Nonomuraea africana: one gene and its partners. The protein of the gene in region 1 interacts with the protein of each later gene in a pairwise test. Links are inferred from orthologs where the notes say so. Each region holds a gene or a part of one and is shown on either strand. Other genes may lie near its edges.

Region 1 (8,083 bases):
GGTGTTCTTCTCGCCGGTCCTGGGCGTCAGATCGGTGGAGATCGTGGGAAATCTCACAGTGCCGGCCGACCAGATCAAGAAGCAGGCCGGCGTGGCCGAGCTGCACCCGCTGGCCACCGTCGACCTCGGCGAGGTCGAGGGCAGGGTGCTGGCGATCAGGCAGCTCGCCTCGGCCAGGGTCGAGCGCGCGTGGCCGAGCACACTCAAGATCCTGGTGGTCGAGCGCAAGCCGGTCGCGGTCGTCCCCGTCGGCGACAAGGCGGCGCTGATCGACCGCGGCGGCGTGGTGACCGAGGTGCGCGCGAGCGCGCCGCCCGAGCTTCCGGTGCTGCGGGTGGACCGGCCAGGACCCGGCGACCCCGCGACGGTGGCCGCCATCAAGGTCATCGGCGGGCTGCCCGAAGAGTTGCTCATGAAGATCGACGAGGTGCGCGCCACCTCGCCCGAGGGCATCTCCTTCCGGCTGACCAACGGACGCACGGTCGTGTGGGGCGGCGCCGACAGGGGCGAGGACAAGGCTCGCGTCCTCGAGGCGCTGCTCCCGCGCACGGCAAAGGTTTACGACGTCAGTTCGCCCGACGTCGTCTCCATGAAATGAGAGGGTGGTCGCGAATGGGACAGCGCGCGACACGCCGGACGGGCTTGCGGCGCGGTTAGTTGACCCGCCCGGTAGGGGACTCCTACTGTCCGTATCAATCCTCAGGTTGACATAAATCTGAATCTCAACTTGAGGTTGAGAGTTTTTCGAGCACCATTGAAATGGCAAGTCAACGAGCGGAAAGGCCCCTCGTCGTGGCAGCACCGCAGAACTACCTCGCGGTCATCAAGGTCGTCGGCATTGGCGGCGGCGGAGTGAACGCCGTCAACCGGATGATCGAGGAGGGACTCAAGGGCGTCGAGTTCATCGCGATAAACACCGACGCCCAGGCGCTGCTGATGAGTGACGCCGACGTCAAACTCGACGTGGGCAGGGAGCTCACGCGCGGCCTCGGGGCCGGCGCCAATCCCGATGTCGGCCGCAAGGCGGCCGAGGACCACCGTGAGGAGATCGAGGAGGTCCTCAAGGGGGCCGACATGGTCTTCGTCACGGCGGGCGAGGGAGGTGGCACGGGCACCGGCGGCGCCCCCGTGGTGGCCAACATCGCCCGGTCTCTCGGTGCTCTGACCATAGGAGTCGTCACCAGGCCCTTCAGCTTCGAGGGCCGCCGCCGCGCCATGCAGGCAGAGGCGGGAATCGAGACCCTGCGCGACGAGGTCGACACCCTCATCGTGATCCCCAACGACCGGCTGCTGTCGATCTCCGACAGGCAGGTCAGCGTCCTCGACGCCTTCAAGGCGGCCGACCAGGTGCTGCTGTCCGGTGTCCAGGGCATCACCGACCTGATCACCACGCCCGGTCTGATCAACCTCGACTTCGCCGACGTCAAGTCGGTCATGTCGGGCGCGGGCTCGGCGCTGATGGGCATCGGCCACGCCAGGGGCGACGACCGCTCGGTCGCCGCCGCCGAGATGGCCGTCTCCAGCCCGCTGCTGGAGGCCTCGATCGACGGCGCGCACGGCGTGCTGCTGTCGATCGCGGGCGGGTCCGACCTCGGTCTGTTCGAGATCAACGAGGCGGCGCAGCTCGTCTCGAACGCCGCGGCGCCCGACGCCAACATCATCTTCGGTACGGTCATCGACGACGCCCTCGGCGACGAGGTCAGGGTCACGGTGATCGCCGCCGGGTTCGACGAGATCGCTCCCGTCGAGAAGCCCGCGCTGCAGCAGCCGCGTCAGCAGCCCAGACCCGCCGCCGCGCCGTCGGCGGTTCCCCCGGCCGCCGGGCCCGTACGCCCCGCGCCCGCCCCGGCGCCCAGCGTGAAGGCCGAGCCGCCGAGGCCGGAGCCGCGTCCCGAGCCCCGCCCCGAGGTGCGGCCTGAGCCGCGCCCCGAGCCGGTGCGGGCCGTCGAGACGCCCCCGCCCGCGCCGGCACCCGCGCCCGCACCCGCGGCCGCCGTGCCCACGCCGGTCGAGGAGCCGCCCGCGCCCGTGTCGATCCCGCGGCCGGCGCCCGAGGTGACCAACCCGCCCACCCCGATCTCCTCCCGCATGTCGGAGCCCGCCAGGCGGCGCCCCGTGGTCTTCGAGGAGCAAGAAGAAGAGCTGGACGTGCCCGACTTCCTGAAGTGAGATTCCTCACCCGGCCCCTGCTCCGGGAGAGGGGATCACACCCCCGCTGCGAGACCTCGGGGTCGACGCGGTGGGGGTTCGGTGCGTCTCGGGGCCCCGGTTCGCGGTCCATCCGCGAAGGGTGCACGATGGGTTTCTTGTGGACATAGCTCGCAAACAGCAGATCGCGGCCGGGCTGGCCGAGGTCGAGACGCGGATCTCCGCGGCCTGCCGGGCCGCGGGGCGCTCCCGCGAGGAGGTCACGCTGATCGCGGTGACCAAGACCTACCCGGCCGAGGACGTACGGATCCTGGCCGGGCTCGGCGTGACCGAGGTGGGCGAGAACCGCGACCAGGAGGCCGCGGAGAAGGCCCGCGCCTGCGCTGACCTGCCGCTCACGTGGCACTTCGTCGGTCAGCTCCAGACCAACAAGGTGCGCTCTGTGGTCGGGTACGCCGACCTGATCCACTCCGTCGACCGCTCCAGGCTGGTGGCGGCCATCGGACGCGAGGCCGTACGGGCCGGGCGGGAGATCGGCTGTCTCGTGCAGGTGGCGCTCGACGACGACCCGGGCCGCGGCGGGGCGCGCCCCGCCGACGTGCCGGGGCTGGCCGACGAGATCGCGGCGACGGAGGGCGTACGGCTCGGCGGGCTCATGGCCGTCGCGCCGCTCGGGGAGGAACCGGGCAAGGCGTTCGCGAGGCTGCGGGATCTGGCGCTGGCCGTACAGGCCGGGCATCCTGGTGCGACCATAATCTCGGCGGGGATGAGCGGCGATCTGGCCGAAGCCGTGGCGCACGGTGCGACACACGTGCGAGTCGGTACGGCGTTGCTCGGTCGCCGCAAGCCCTTCGTCAGGTAATGTCCCCTCAAGTGGGCCTTGGGCCCGCGAACGAAGTAGAGGTCGATCAGCGGTGAGCTCCAAGGGGGTACGGCTGCCGCCTCGAGTGCGGATCGCTCGAGCGAGTGCGACCATGAGCAGGAGGACGACTTAGCGATGGCCGGCGCGATGCGCAAGATGGCGGTCTACCTCGGCCTCGTGGAGGACGACCGCTACGAGAGGTACGAGGCCTACACCGACGACGACTACGACTACGAGGAGGAGTCGCGTCGGGCCGAGCAGGACCGTCCCGCGACGGCGCACGACCGCGACGACGACACCGACCCCGGTGTCCCCGCGCCCAGACCGGCGACGACCGTGCTGGAGCGCCGCACGACCGACCTGGCGCGCATCACGACGCTGCACCCGCGGACCTACAACGAGGCGCGGACGATCGGTGAGCACTTCCGCGACGGCACCCCGGTCATCATGAACCTGACCGAGATGGTTGACAGCGATGCCAAGCGACTTGTCGATTTCGCGGCAGGTCTCGTCTTTGGCCTACACGGCAGCATCGAACGTGTTACCAACAAGGTGTTCCTGTTGTCCCCAGCCAATGTCGAGGTGACCGCCGAGGACAAGGCCCGAATCGCGGAACGCGGATTCTTCAACCAGAGTTAGAGTCTCTGTATGACTACCTACCCGACCGGGTCCTCGGGACCGGAAGGGGCACCCAGAAGTGGAGGCGCGGCCGGACCGTGGGGATCGTTGGCGAGATCTTGGTCGTTGTCCTGTCTCTCTATCTGGTGTTGCTCATCGGCAGAATGATCTTCGAGACGGTGCAGGCGTTCGCCCGGCAGTGGCGGCCTTCCGGGTTCGTTCTGGTGCTGGCGGAAGCCACATACACCGCAACAGACCCACCTCTCAAGTTTCTCCGCCGTTTCATTCCTCCCCTCCGGTTGGGTACGGTGGCCTTTGACCTAAGCTTCACAGTGCTCTTCATTGTGGTCTTGGTCATGATCCAACTCGTGTCCGCGCTGTAGTGATCGGGTACCGTCCCTCCGGACAGACTCCAAGCGCGCCAAGGAGACCAAAAAGATGCCGCTGACGCCCGCTGATGTGCGGAACAAGCAATTCAGTACCACCCGGTTGCGACCGGGTTACGACGAGGAAGAGGTGGATGCCTTCCTCGACGAAGTCGAGGCTGAGCTTGACCGCCTGATCCAAGAGAACGAGGAGCTCCGCGCCAAGCTGGCCGAGTGCCTGCGGGGCAAGGTGCCCGGCGGCATGAACATGCCGATGGCCTCCGCCCCCGTGCAGGAGCAGCCCAAGCCGGAGATGATGGCGCCGCCGCAGCCGGAGCCCATGCAGGCCCCGCCGCAGCCGCAGCCGGTCCCCGTTGCCATGAACATGCCTCCCGCCGAGGACAACATGGACACCGCGGCCCGCGTGCTCGCCCTCGCCCAGCAGACGGCCGACCAGGCGATCGCCGACGCCCGCCGCGAGGCGGACGAGACCGTCACCCGCGCCCGCCGCGAGGCCGACGACATCCTGACCAAGGCTCGCCGCCAGGCCGAGCAGGTCATCGGTGACGCCAGGGCCCGCGCCGAGACGCTGGAGCGCGACGCCCAGGAGCGCCACCGTCAGGCCATGGGCTCCCTCGTGCAGACCCGCGACGAGCTCGAGCGCAAGGTCGAGGAACTGCGCAGCTTCGAGCGCGAGTACCGCAGCAGGCTCAAGCTCTACCTGGAGAACCAGCTCGCCGAGCTGAACGTCTCCGCGGAGGGCGGCAGTGGCGGCTTTCCCGTGATCCCCAGCGCTCCGATGGGCGGTGGCGCCCCCGCCATGACCCACTCGGTGCCGCAGGGCGGCCAGCAGCCCCTTCCCGGCGGGCCCAACCCGTTCGGTGGCGACCAGTCGCAGCACCAGGGTGCCTTCCAGGGCGCCGACGGCCAGCACAACGACCGCCGCTAACGCCGGTAAGGTAACGGGTCAGATTCGCTTCTGATCCGTCACTCGAAAGAGCCCCCTGTGATCCTCATCAGCGCTGGTCTGGTGCTCGCGGCGGTCATTCTGCTGATCGCGGGCTTCGTCATGGCTGAACCGTTCCTGATCATGTGGTCGATCGTGGTCAGCGTGCTGTCCGCGCTCTTCCTGGTGATCGGGGCGTTCCTGCGGCGTCACGAGCTGTTCCCCGGCGGCGGTGGTGCCGGGGCGCAGGCGCCGCGGGAGCCGTCCGCGCCTGTCACTCCGAAGGCGACGACGCCCGCGGGCGTCGCCCCAGCTGGGACGGCGCCGCAGCCGATGGCACCCCGGCCGCCGATCCCCGCGCCCACGGGGATGAGGCAGCAGACGGCGACCGTGCCGAACGCGGCGCCCCGTCCACGGCCCGTCGCGGCGCGCGGCATCTCGCCCGACGCGATCGTCATGGTGATCCCCGGACGCAAGCGCTACCACGTGGCCGGCTGCCGTCAGCTCAGTGGACGAGATCACGAGGAGCTCACCTACGAGGAGGCGCGCGAGGAGGGCTTCACGCCCTGCACGACGTGCCTGCCCGACGCCGCGCTCGGCGGGCGGCAGGTGCCCCCTGCCCCCGAACAGCCTGGCGTCGGCCGCGCCCCCTATCCGGCCGCCTCCGCCAGCAGGGACACCGACCCCGTCGGCCGCCCTGTCACCTCCCCCGGCCAGCCCGGCACACCTGCGCGCCCCTCCGGCCCGGCCCCGGGCGCCTCCGGCGCTCCCGCCCCCCTCTCCGGCGCCTCTCCCGCCGTCTCGGGCGAGCCCTCCGGGCCTTCGAACCCCTCCGCCCGCCCCACCGCCCCTCCGCCCGCCCCCGCAGGCCGTACGGCGTCGCAGGCGGGCCCCGCCGGGTCTTCCGGTGGTCCGGCGTCACAGGCCGGCACCTCTGAACCTTCTGGTCGTACGCCGACGCAGGCCGGCGGCCCGGACTCCTCCGGTCGTCCGGCGTCGCAGGGCAGAGCGACCGATTCGACGGGCGGTTCCGCCGCCTCGCGCGACACCTCATCTGAGTCCTCCGGACGCCCGGGCGACGCTGATGACGGCGCTACCTCTCCCGGCGCGCCCACCGGCTCTACCGCCTCCCGCGCCGAGTCCGCGTCATCGCGCGGCGAATCTCCTGCTTCTCGCAGTGAGTCCCCGTCATCTCGGGCCGAGTCCGTCGCCTCTCGGGCCGAGTCGACGTCTTCTGGCGGTGAGTCGGCGGCTCCTCGCGGTGATTCGTCGGCTTCTCGTGGTGAGTCCCCTGCCTCTCGTGCCGAATCTCCCGCGTCGAGCGCGCAGGCGCCGTCCGAGCGTGGCGAGTCTCCCTCGGCGGGCGTGGCTTCTGAGCGCTCCGAGGGGGCGGCTGCTCGGCGCCCCGACGGGACGGCGGGCGGCTCGCAGCCGAAACCCGCACCTGGCACGCTCGTGGCCGGCACCCCCGGCGCCGCACCACGCCCCGCCTCCAGCGGCCCTTCCCCTGAGGCGCCCAAGAGCGGTCCCGCAGCGGACGACACCCGGCAGGCCCGCCCTTCCCAGGCTGCTCCGCAGAACGCTCCCTCGACAACTTCTCCCCAGAACGCTCCCTCGTCGGCTTCTTCGAAGGACGGCCGCCCCTCTGCGGCGCCCACACAGGACCGCCCTGCGGCTTCCGCTCAGGACCGCTCCTCGGGTTCCGCTCAGGACCGTCCTGGGGCTTCCGCTCAGGACCGCTCCTCGGGTTCGTCGCAGGATGGTCCCTCGAAGGGGTCCCCGCAGGAGGGCTCCCCGGCTTCCGCGAAGGGCGTCCTCTCGGCCGGTTCCCCTCAGGGCGGACCGTCAGCAGGTCCCGCGAAGGGTGGCCCCTCGGCGGGATCAGCGCAGGATGCGCCCGCCCCGGGCGCCGCGAAGGATCGCGCCTCCGTGGGTTCCGCTCGGGAGGGGTCCGCTGAGCCCGATGGGGCCGAGGACACCTCGTCCGAGATGACCCAGAGGCTGCGCCCACCTGTGGCCGCGGTGCGGAACGCGGAGGCGAAGCCCGCCGCCAAGGCTTCCACCTCCGGACAGGAGCCCGACGCCGAGCGCCGCAGCGGCGCTGCTCGGACCAGGGAGTCCGGTGGCGGGTGGTTCGACCGTCCGGAGTCGCTGGACGCGGAGCCGGTGGGGCCGGAGGCGACCGCACCCGGGCGCGCCGGGCCTCCGGTCGTCCCCGGTTCCACCTCAGCCCCGGGCAAGGCAGGCGCACCCGCCGCCGACGAGGACACGCCTTCAGGGGCGAACGAGACGGTCAGGCTCGACCGTCCCGGTGTCGTCAAGGTGATCGGTGGCACGCGGCGCTTCCACAGCTCGTCCTGCCCCCTGATCAAGGGGGCGGAGCCGGGCAGCATCCAGACGATGCAGAAGGCCGAGGCCGAGTCGAAGGGGCTCACCCCCTGCTCGGTCTGCCAGCACGACCACCAGCGAGTCGGCTGACCTCCGCCCCGACGCTCGATCTTGTCGAGGCAGTGCCGCCAGAACGCGTTGTATCCGGAACCGAGATCGGTGTAGCGGGCGCCGACCTCTTTCCCGGCTCCGGCCTCTCGAAGCCGCACGCCACCGCGTCCAGCAGCATTGCCCCGGCTTCGTCGACATCTCGCCGACATGGCCGGGGCCCCGCGCTCTTGGGCGCCGCCGACGGCCCGCATCGACGACGCCCGACAGTTCGTTCACGGTGCCTTCCAAGTGTCTTCCTGTCCAAGGTCGATCACCATGCGCGTCTCGCTCTAGCCGCGAACGCGGGCTTGGGGCCGGGTCTGCCTGGTGGTGTTACGCGGGCTCCGGAGACGGGCTCCACCGGGTGGTGATACGCGGGCTCGAGGACGGCTCCGCCAGGGGTGTTACGCGAGTTCGGGGGACGGCTCCGCCGGCGCTGACGGCTCTGCTGCCCTCTCGGCCGCCGGCGGTTTCAGGAAGCTGGTGGCCCAGCCGATGGTCATCACGGCGATGATCAGGCCGGTGATCACCGCGGACGAGGCGGTGGAGCCGCCGATCAGTCGCTGGGCGTGGAGTGTGACCGTTCCAGAAGCTTGCCGGGATCTCACCCGTGGTCCACGGGGATCCGTTGGGCCGGGTGCGTGCATGGCGACGGCGCGGCGCCTC
Region 2 (2,886 bases), 3.7 Mb from region 1 along the record:
GGTCTGTCCAGGGGACGCTCCTCGGGATCCGCCGGCCGGGCGCCGCCACGGACCACGCCAAATCGGCCCCACGCCGAACCGGTCACACCCGCCCAAGCCGGTCCCGCGGAGAAGGTCCCATAGCTTCGGACCACGGGTGATCGCGCCCCTCATGCCTCTCCAGGTCCGCTGCTGCCTTGGGCCTCTCCCCAAGTGGAGGGGCTGAGGGTCTGGGACTCATGAGAGGGCGGCTGAGGGCGGTCGCAGGTGTGCGAGGAGGACGCGGGGTGTAAGGGGTTCGGAGAGAGTGGGCGGGCTCGTGGAGTGTCGGGGCTGAGGGCGGTCGTGGGGCTGCGAGAGAGTGGGTTGAGCCACGGGTCCTGGAGCGGGCGGGTTGAGGGGTTTCAGGGTTCGGGAGACGGCGGGTTGAAAGACGCGGGTGTCCCGAGACGGCGGGTTGAAAGACGCGGGTGTCCCGAGACGGCGGGTTGAAAGACGCGGGTGTCCCGAGACGGCGGGTTGAAAGACGCGGGTGTCCCGAGACGGCGGGTTGAAAGACGCGGGTGTCCCGGAGCGGGCGGGTCGAAGGGCGCGGGGGCCGTAGTGGGCGGGCTGAGGGTTCGGGGGTCTCCTCCGGGGTTCTGAGGGAGGGGTTCGGGGTGGGTTTTGGGTGGGGATTAAGGTCTTCGATTGCTGGATGACCTTGCTCGTATGCGATCCCCTTCCCCCACCCCCCGCCTGGGGTTTTGTGGGCAAACTGGTGGTGGGGAAGAGGCGGCAACTTTTTGGTGGGGCTCGGGGCTCATTGCGCTCGCAGATGGGTACGTCACGTTACGATTCGAATGCGATCCGTAATTATTCGCGAACGACGTTACGGAAGGCTCGTTCCCCATGGGCAGCAAGCTCGCCTTTCTCGGCCGCGACATGGCGGTCGACCTCGGCACCGCCAACACGTTGGTATACGTGCGTGGCCGCGGAATCGTGCTCAACGAGCCGTCCGTCGTCGCGATCAACACCACCACGGGCAAGATCGTGGCGGTGGGGATCGAGGCCAAGCGCATGATCGGCCGCACGCCGGGCAACATCGTCGCCGTGCGACCACTCAAAGACGGGGTGATCGCCGACTTCGACGTCACCGAACGCATGTTGCGCTACTTCATCCAGCGCGTCCACAAACGCCGTCACTTCGCCAAGCCGCGCATCATCATCGCCGTGCCCAGTGGCATCACCGGCGTCGAGCAGCGCGCGGTGAAGGAGGCCGGCTACCAGGCGGGGGCGCGCAAGGTCTACATCATCGAGGAGCCCATGGCTGCCGCGATCGGCGCCGGGCTGCCCGTGCACGAGCCGACCGGCAACATGGTCGTCGACATCGGCGGCGGCACCACCGAGGTGGCGATCATCTCGATGGGCGGCGTGGTGACCAGCCAGTCGATCAGAGTCGGCGGCGACGAGCTCGATCAGGCGGTGATCACCTTCGCCAAGAAGGAGCACTCCCTGATGCTCGGCGAGCGAACCGCCGAGGAGATCAAGATGGCGATCGGCTCCGCCCGTCCCTCCGACGACGAGTTCCACGCCGAGATCCGCGGGCGCGACCTGGTGAGCGGGTTGCCGAAGACGATCGTGGTGTCCGCCGCGGAGATCAGGAAGGCGATCGAGGAGCAGGTCAACTCCATCGTCGACGCGGTGAAGACCACGCTCGACAAGTGCCCGCCCGAGCTGTCGGGTGACCTCATGGACCGCGGCATCGCCCTGACCGGCGGCGGCGCGCTGCTCAAGGGGCTCGACGAGCGGCTGCGAGACGAGACGGGCATGCCGGTCCACCTGGTGGAGAACCCTCTCGACTCGGTCGCGCTCGGCTCGGGCAAGTGCGTGGAGGAGTTCGAGGACCTCAGCTCCGTGCTCGTCCCGGAACCGCGTCACTGAGATGAGGGACACGCGCCGGGCCCGGCTCATTCTCGGCCTGCTGCTCACCGTCGCTCTGGTCGTCCTGACCGTCGACCACCGCACGGGGCAGAGTTCGCCGCTGGGACCCGTGCGCGGGGCGGGGGCGTCGCTGTTCGGCACGGCCGAGCAGGTCGTCACCGGCATCACGCGTCCTGTGGGTGAGTTCGTCAGCGCCGTCGCCGGCTCCCTCGGCGCGCAGCGCAGGATCGAGGAGCTGGAGGCGCAGAACGCGAAGCTCCGCGCCGACCTGGCGACAGGCACCCTCGACAAGGCCCGCTCGGCCGAGCTGCGCAGGCTGCTCGGTAGCTCGCAACGCGGTGGCTTCACGGTCGTCACCGGCAGCGTGATCGCCCGCAGGGGCCATCCGGGGTTCGAGGACGCGGTCGAGATCGACGCCGGCACCGACGACGGGGTGCGGCCCGAGATGACCGTCCTCAACGCCGACGGCCTGGTCGGCAGGGTGGTGCAGGCCTCGTCCAGGACGTCGACCGTGGTGCTGCTGAGCGACCCCGCCTCCTCGGCGGGCGCGCGGCTGGAGAGAGGCAACGAGATCGGCGTGATCAACGGCGTGGGCGAGTACGGCAGGCTGGTGCGCTTCCGGCTGCTCGACTCGACCGCGCAGCTCACGCCCGGCACCCGCATCGTCAGCTTCGGCTCGCAGCGCGGCGTGCCGTACGTGCCGGGGGTGCCGATCGGCGTGATCGAGCGGGTGGAGGCGACGCCGGGGGAGCTGACCCGCATCGCCTACGTGCGCCCCTTCGCCGACCTCAGCGCGCTCGACGTGGTGGGCGTCGTGGTGTCCGTGCCCCAGCGCGACCCGCGTGACGCGGTGCTGCCCATCAAGGACGGCAAGCGGTGATGGCCGTGCTCGCGGTGATCGCCGCCCTGCTGCTCCAGCTGACCGTCGTCAACAGGCTGTCGCTGCCCGCGGGCGGCGTGCCCGACCTGGTGCTGCTGGTCCTG
Region 3 (2,829 bases), 5.1 Mb from region 1 along the record:
ACGGCCAGCTCGATCCTCGCGTAGGCGCGCGGCCGGTCGATCCACTGCTCCACCGTGGGCATCCGCTGGCAGCTCATGCCGACCGTCGACAGGATCGCGAAGTCACGCTCGCCGTACGGCGGGCGTTCGGTGATGCCGACCGTCGGCAGTCGCTCGCCGCTAGTGTCCCAGTAGCGGCCCGCGGGGCCGACCGCGCGGTCGAGGTGTCCCATGACGAACTGCTGGAAGGAGGCCCATGACCCTTCGCTGTTGCGCCACTGCCAGTAGGCCCGCGCGTGGGTGAGCCTGGGCTGCAGCCCGTCGAGCGCCTCCGACAGCGCCCAGGCGAACGGCGTCTCGCCGATCGCGTCGCGCGCGTAGCCGGGCATGCCCCTGCTCATGTCGGCCCAGCCCGGAATGACCGCGAGAAGCTCGTCGTTCTCATACAGGGCGACGCCGTCGCCCTCCTCGAACCACAGCGTGGTCAACTGGCCCAGCGCGTGCCGTCCCTCGGGATGGTGGGTGTTGGGCCTGGGCATGAGTGGCGGCGCACCGGCGTTCAGCCTGGCCAGGTCGACCACCTCGGGGGCGCTCGTGTGGTTGGCCAGCCAGACGGCTCCGTGCACCTCGCCGCCCGGGGAGCACAGGTAAGCTACCGACGACGCTTCGTCGCGTTCGACCACCAGAGTGCGGCTCCCGTAAGGGTTCCCATCGGTGAGGACGACCTCGGTTTGCCCCTCGCCAGACGACCGGTATATCGCCATACATCTGGACTTTAGATCAAAGAGAGGGCTCATGACCGCCGAGAAGACCGAGCGCCCGTTGCTGCAGTTCGCCGCACCGCGGCGGGCCAAGCCCGCGAGGCACCTGGCGGACCTCACGATGCCCGAACGCCGTGCCGCCATCGCCGAGCTGGGCGAGAAGCCCTTCCGCGCAGATCAGCTCTCCCGCCACTATTTCTCGCATCTGACCACCGACGTCGCGGCGATGACCGACCTGCCCGCCGCGGCCCGCGAGAAGCTGTCGGTGCTGCTTCCCCCGCTGCTGACCTCCGTGCGCGAGATGAGCACCGACGCGGGCACCACGCGCAAGACGCTGTGGCGCCTGTTCGACGGCGCGCTGGTGGAGTCGGTGCTGATGCGCTACCCCGACAGGGCCACCATGTGCGTGTCCTCCCAGGCGGGCTGCGGCATGAACTGCCCGTTCTGCGCCACGGGCCAGGCGGGCCTGACCCGCAACATGTCCACGGCCGAGATCGTCGAGCAGGTGGTGTCGGGGGCGCGGGCGCTGGCGGCGGGCGAGGTGCCCGGCGGTCCCGGCCGGGTCAGCAACGTGGTCTTCATGGGCATGGGCGAGCCGCTCGCCAACTACAAGGCGGTGATCGGCGCGGTCCGCCGCCTGACCGATCCGGCCCCCGAGGGGCTCGGCATCTCCGCGCGCGGCGTCACCGTCTCCACGGTCGGCCTGGTCCCGGCCATCGGCAAGCTCGCCGACGAGGGCCTGCCCGTCACGCTGGCGCTGTCGCTGCACGCCCCTGACGACGAGCTGCGCGACACCCTGGTGCCGATCAACACCCGGTGGAAGGTGCGCGAGGTGCTCGACGCGGCCTGGGCGTACGCGGCCAAGACCAAGCGCAGGGTGTCGATCGAGTACGCGCTGATCAAGGACATCAACGACCAGGAGTGGCGCGCCGACCTGCTCGGCAAGCTGGTGAAGAACAAGCTGGTGCACGTCAACCTAATCCCGCTCAACCCGACGCCGGGATCGAAGTGGACCGCCTCCAGGCCCGAGGACGAGCGGGCGTTCGTGCGGCGGCTGGAACTGCACGGGGTGCCGGTGACCGTCCGCGACACCCGCGGGCGCGAGATCGACGGCGCCTGCGGCCAGCTGGCCGCGGCCGAATAACCCACCCGCCCGTACGGCACAGCACACAGAAGGCCACCGGGGTCACCGGTGGCCGTCTGTCGTTCACGCCACTCCAGCCGGACTCCGGCCCCGCGCCGTCACGTCGCCCCCATGGACCGGTTTCACGGTCTGGCGCGGCGCAGTCTGACGTATGCGGCCAGGCCGAGCAGCGGCCACAGCAGCGAGGGAACCGCCAGCCCCGGCAGGCCGGCGGTCAGCGGCCCGTCGGCGGCCGCTCGCATCCAGCCGCCCAGCGGCACCGTCAGCCAGGCGAAGGGCGAGAGACTGACCAGCAGCATCGCCAGGAACCCCAGCACCAGCATCATGATCGACAGGGCGGGGGAGGGCAGGATCGGGCGGCTGGTCAGCGCACCGAGCGCGGTGCCGGCCAGCGCCGACAGCGCGTGCAGCGCGACCGCCGCGGTCAGCTGCCCCGGCGCGGGGATCTCCGAGACGCCGAGCAGCAGCCCCCACACCACGGCCAGGGCCGCGAACGCCGAGGTCACCACCAGCGCGGCGAGCAGGCCGGCCGCCACCTCCCGCGACGGCGTGCCCGCCGCCGTCGCGCAGATCGCGCGCTGCTCGTCGGGCTCGGTGTCGAGCAGGCTCCGTGCCGCCCAGGCCAGGAACGGCACCAGCAGCACGGCGGTGTCGGTCAGGGCGGCCACCTCCTGACCGAGCGGCGCCCTGACGCCGTAGAACAGCGCGAGCAGCACCGCCACGGGCAGCAGGGCCCGCACGACGCGGTGCGACCTGGTGAAGGCGGCGAGCCTGAAGAGGGTCAGGGCGATCATGTGCGATCCAGCTCTCCGGCCAGGTAGCCGTCCGTCCGCATCCTGGCCACGAACGCGGGGACCTCGTCGGCGGGCACCGTCACGGCGACGACCGCCGTGGGCGCGGCCGTCACGGGCAGGGTGCTCGCCGTGCTCTCCTTCACCTCGCCGT

What was found.
Region 2: the proteins of ftsZ (region 1) and H4W81_RS03085 interact in binary tests that used the Escherichia coli proteins (3 or more experiments, as listed by UniProt). The link is inferred for Nonomuraea africana from one-to-one orthologs.
Region 3: the proteins of ftsZ (region 1) and rlmN interact in binary tests that used the Escherichia coli proteins (3 or more experiments, as listed by UniProt). The link is inferred for Nonomuraea africana from one-to-one orthologs.

What each region holds. Positions count from the first base shown.
Region 1 is NZ_JADBEF010000001.1:4,384,090-4,392,172, reverse strand. What follows is about bases 178-2,980. They hold ftsZ (cell division protein FtsZ), read left to right. Parts: upstream 178-792; coding sequence 793-2,169; downstream 2,170-2,980. Other genes in these bases: H4W81_RS20710 (YggS family pyridoxal phosphate-dependent enzyme), read left to right, coding at 2,309-2,980; H4W81_RS20720 (cell division protein FtsQ/DivIB), read left to right, coding at 178-598. Also shown: more of H4W81_RS20720, read left to right, coding at 1-177; more of H4W81_RS20710, read left to right, coding at 2,981-3,010; H4W81_RS20705 (cell division protein SepF), read left to right, coding at 3,146-3,649; H4W81_RS20700 (YggT family protein), read left to right, coding at 3,727-4,011; H4W81_RS20695 (DivIVA domain-containing protein), read left to right, coding at 4,067-4,942; H4W81_RS20690 (hypothetical protein), read right to left, coding at 4,961-5,152; H4W81_RS20685 (hypothetical protein), read right to left, coding at 5,149-5,397; H4W81_RS20680 (hypothetical protein), read right to left, coding at 5,590-5,871; H4W81_RS20675 (hypothetical protein), read left to right, coding at 6,929-7,417; H4W81_RS20670 (hypothetical protein), read right to left, coding at 7,822-8,025. UniProt on the Escherichia coli protein: Essential cell division protein that forms a contractile ring structure (Z ring) at the future cell division site. The regulation of the ring assembly controls the timing and the location of cell division.
Region 2 is NZ_JADBEF010000001.1:682,441-685,326, forward strand. It holds H4W81_RS03085 (rod shape-determining protein), read left to right. Parts: upstream 1-870; coding sequence 871-1,902; downstream 1,903-2,886. Other genes in the region: mreC (rod shape-determining protein MreC), read left to right, coding at 1,904-2,782; mreD (rod shape-determining protein MreD), read left to right, coding at 2,782-2,886. UniProt on the Escherichia coli protein: Forms membrane-associated dynamic filaments that are essential for cell shape determination. Acts by regulating cell wall synthesis and cell elongation, and thus cell shape.
Region 3 is NZ_JADBEF010000001.1:9,500,166-9,502,994, forward strand. It holds rlmN (dual-specificity RNA methyltransferase RlmN), read left to right. Parts: upstream 1-774; coding sequence 775-1,884; downstream 1,885-2,829. Other genes in the region: H4W81_RS45445 (suppressor of fused domain protein), read right to left, coding at 1-662; H4W81_RS45455 (hypothetical protein), read right to left, coding at 2,007-2,678; H4W81_RS45460 (ABC transporter ATP-binding protein), read right to left, coding at 2,675-2,829.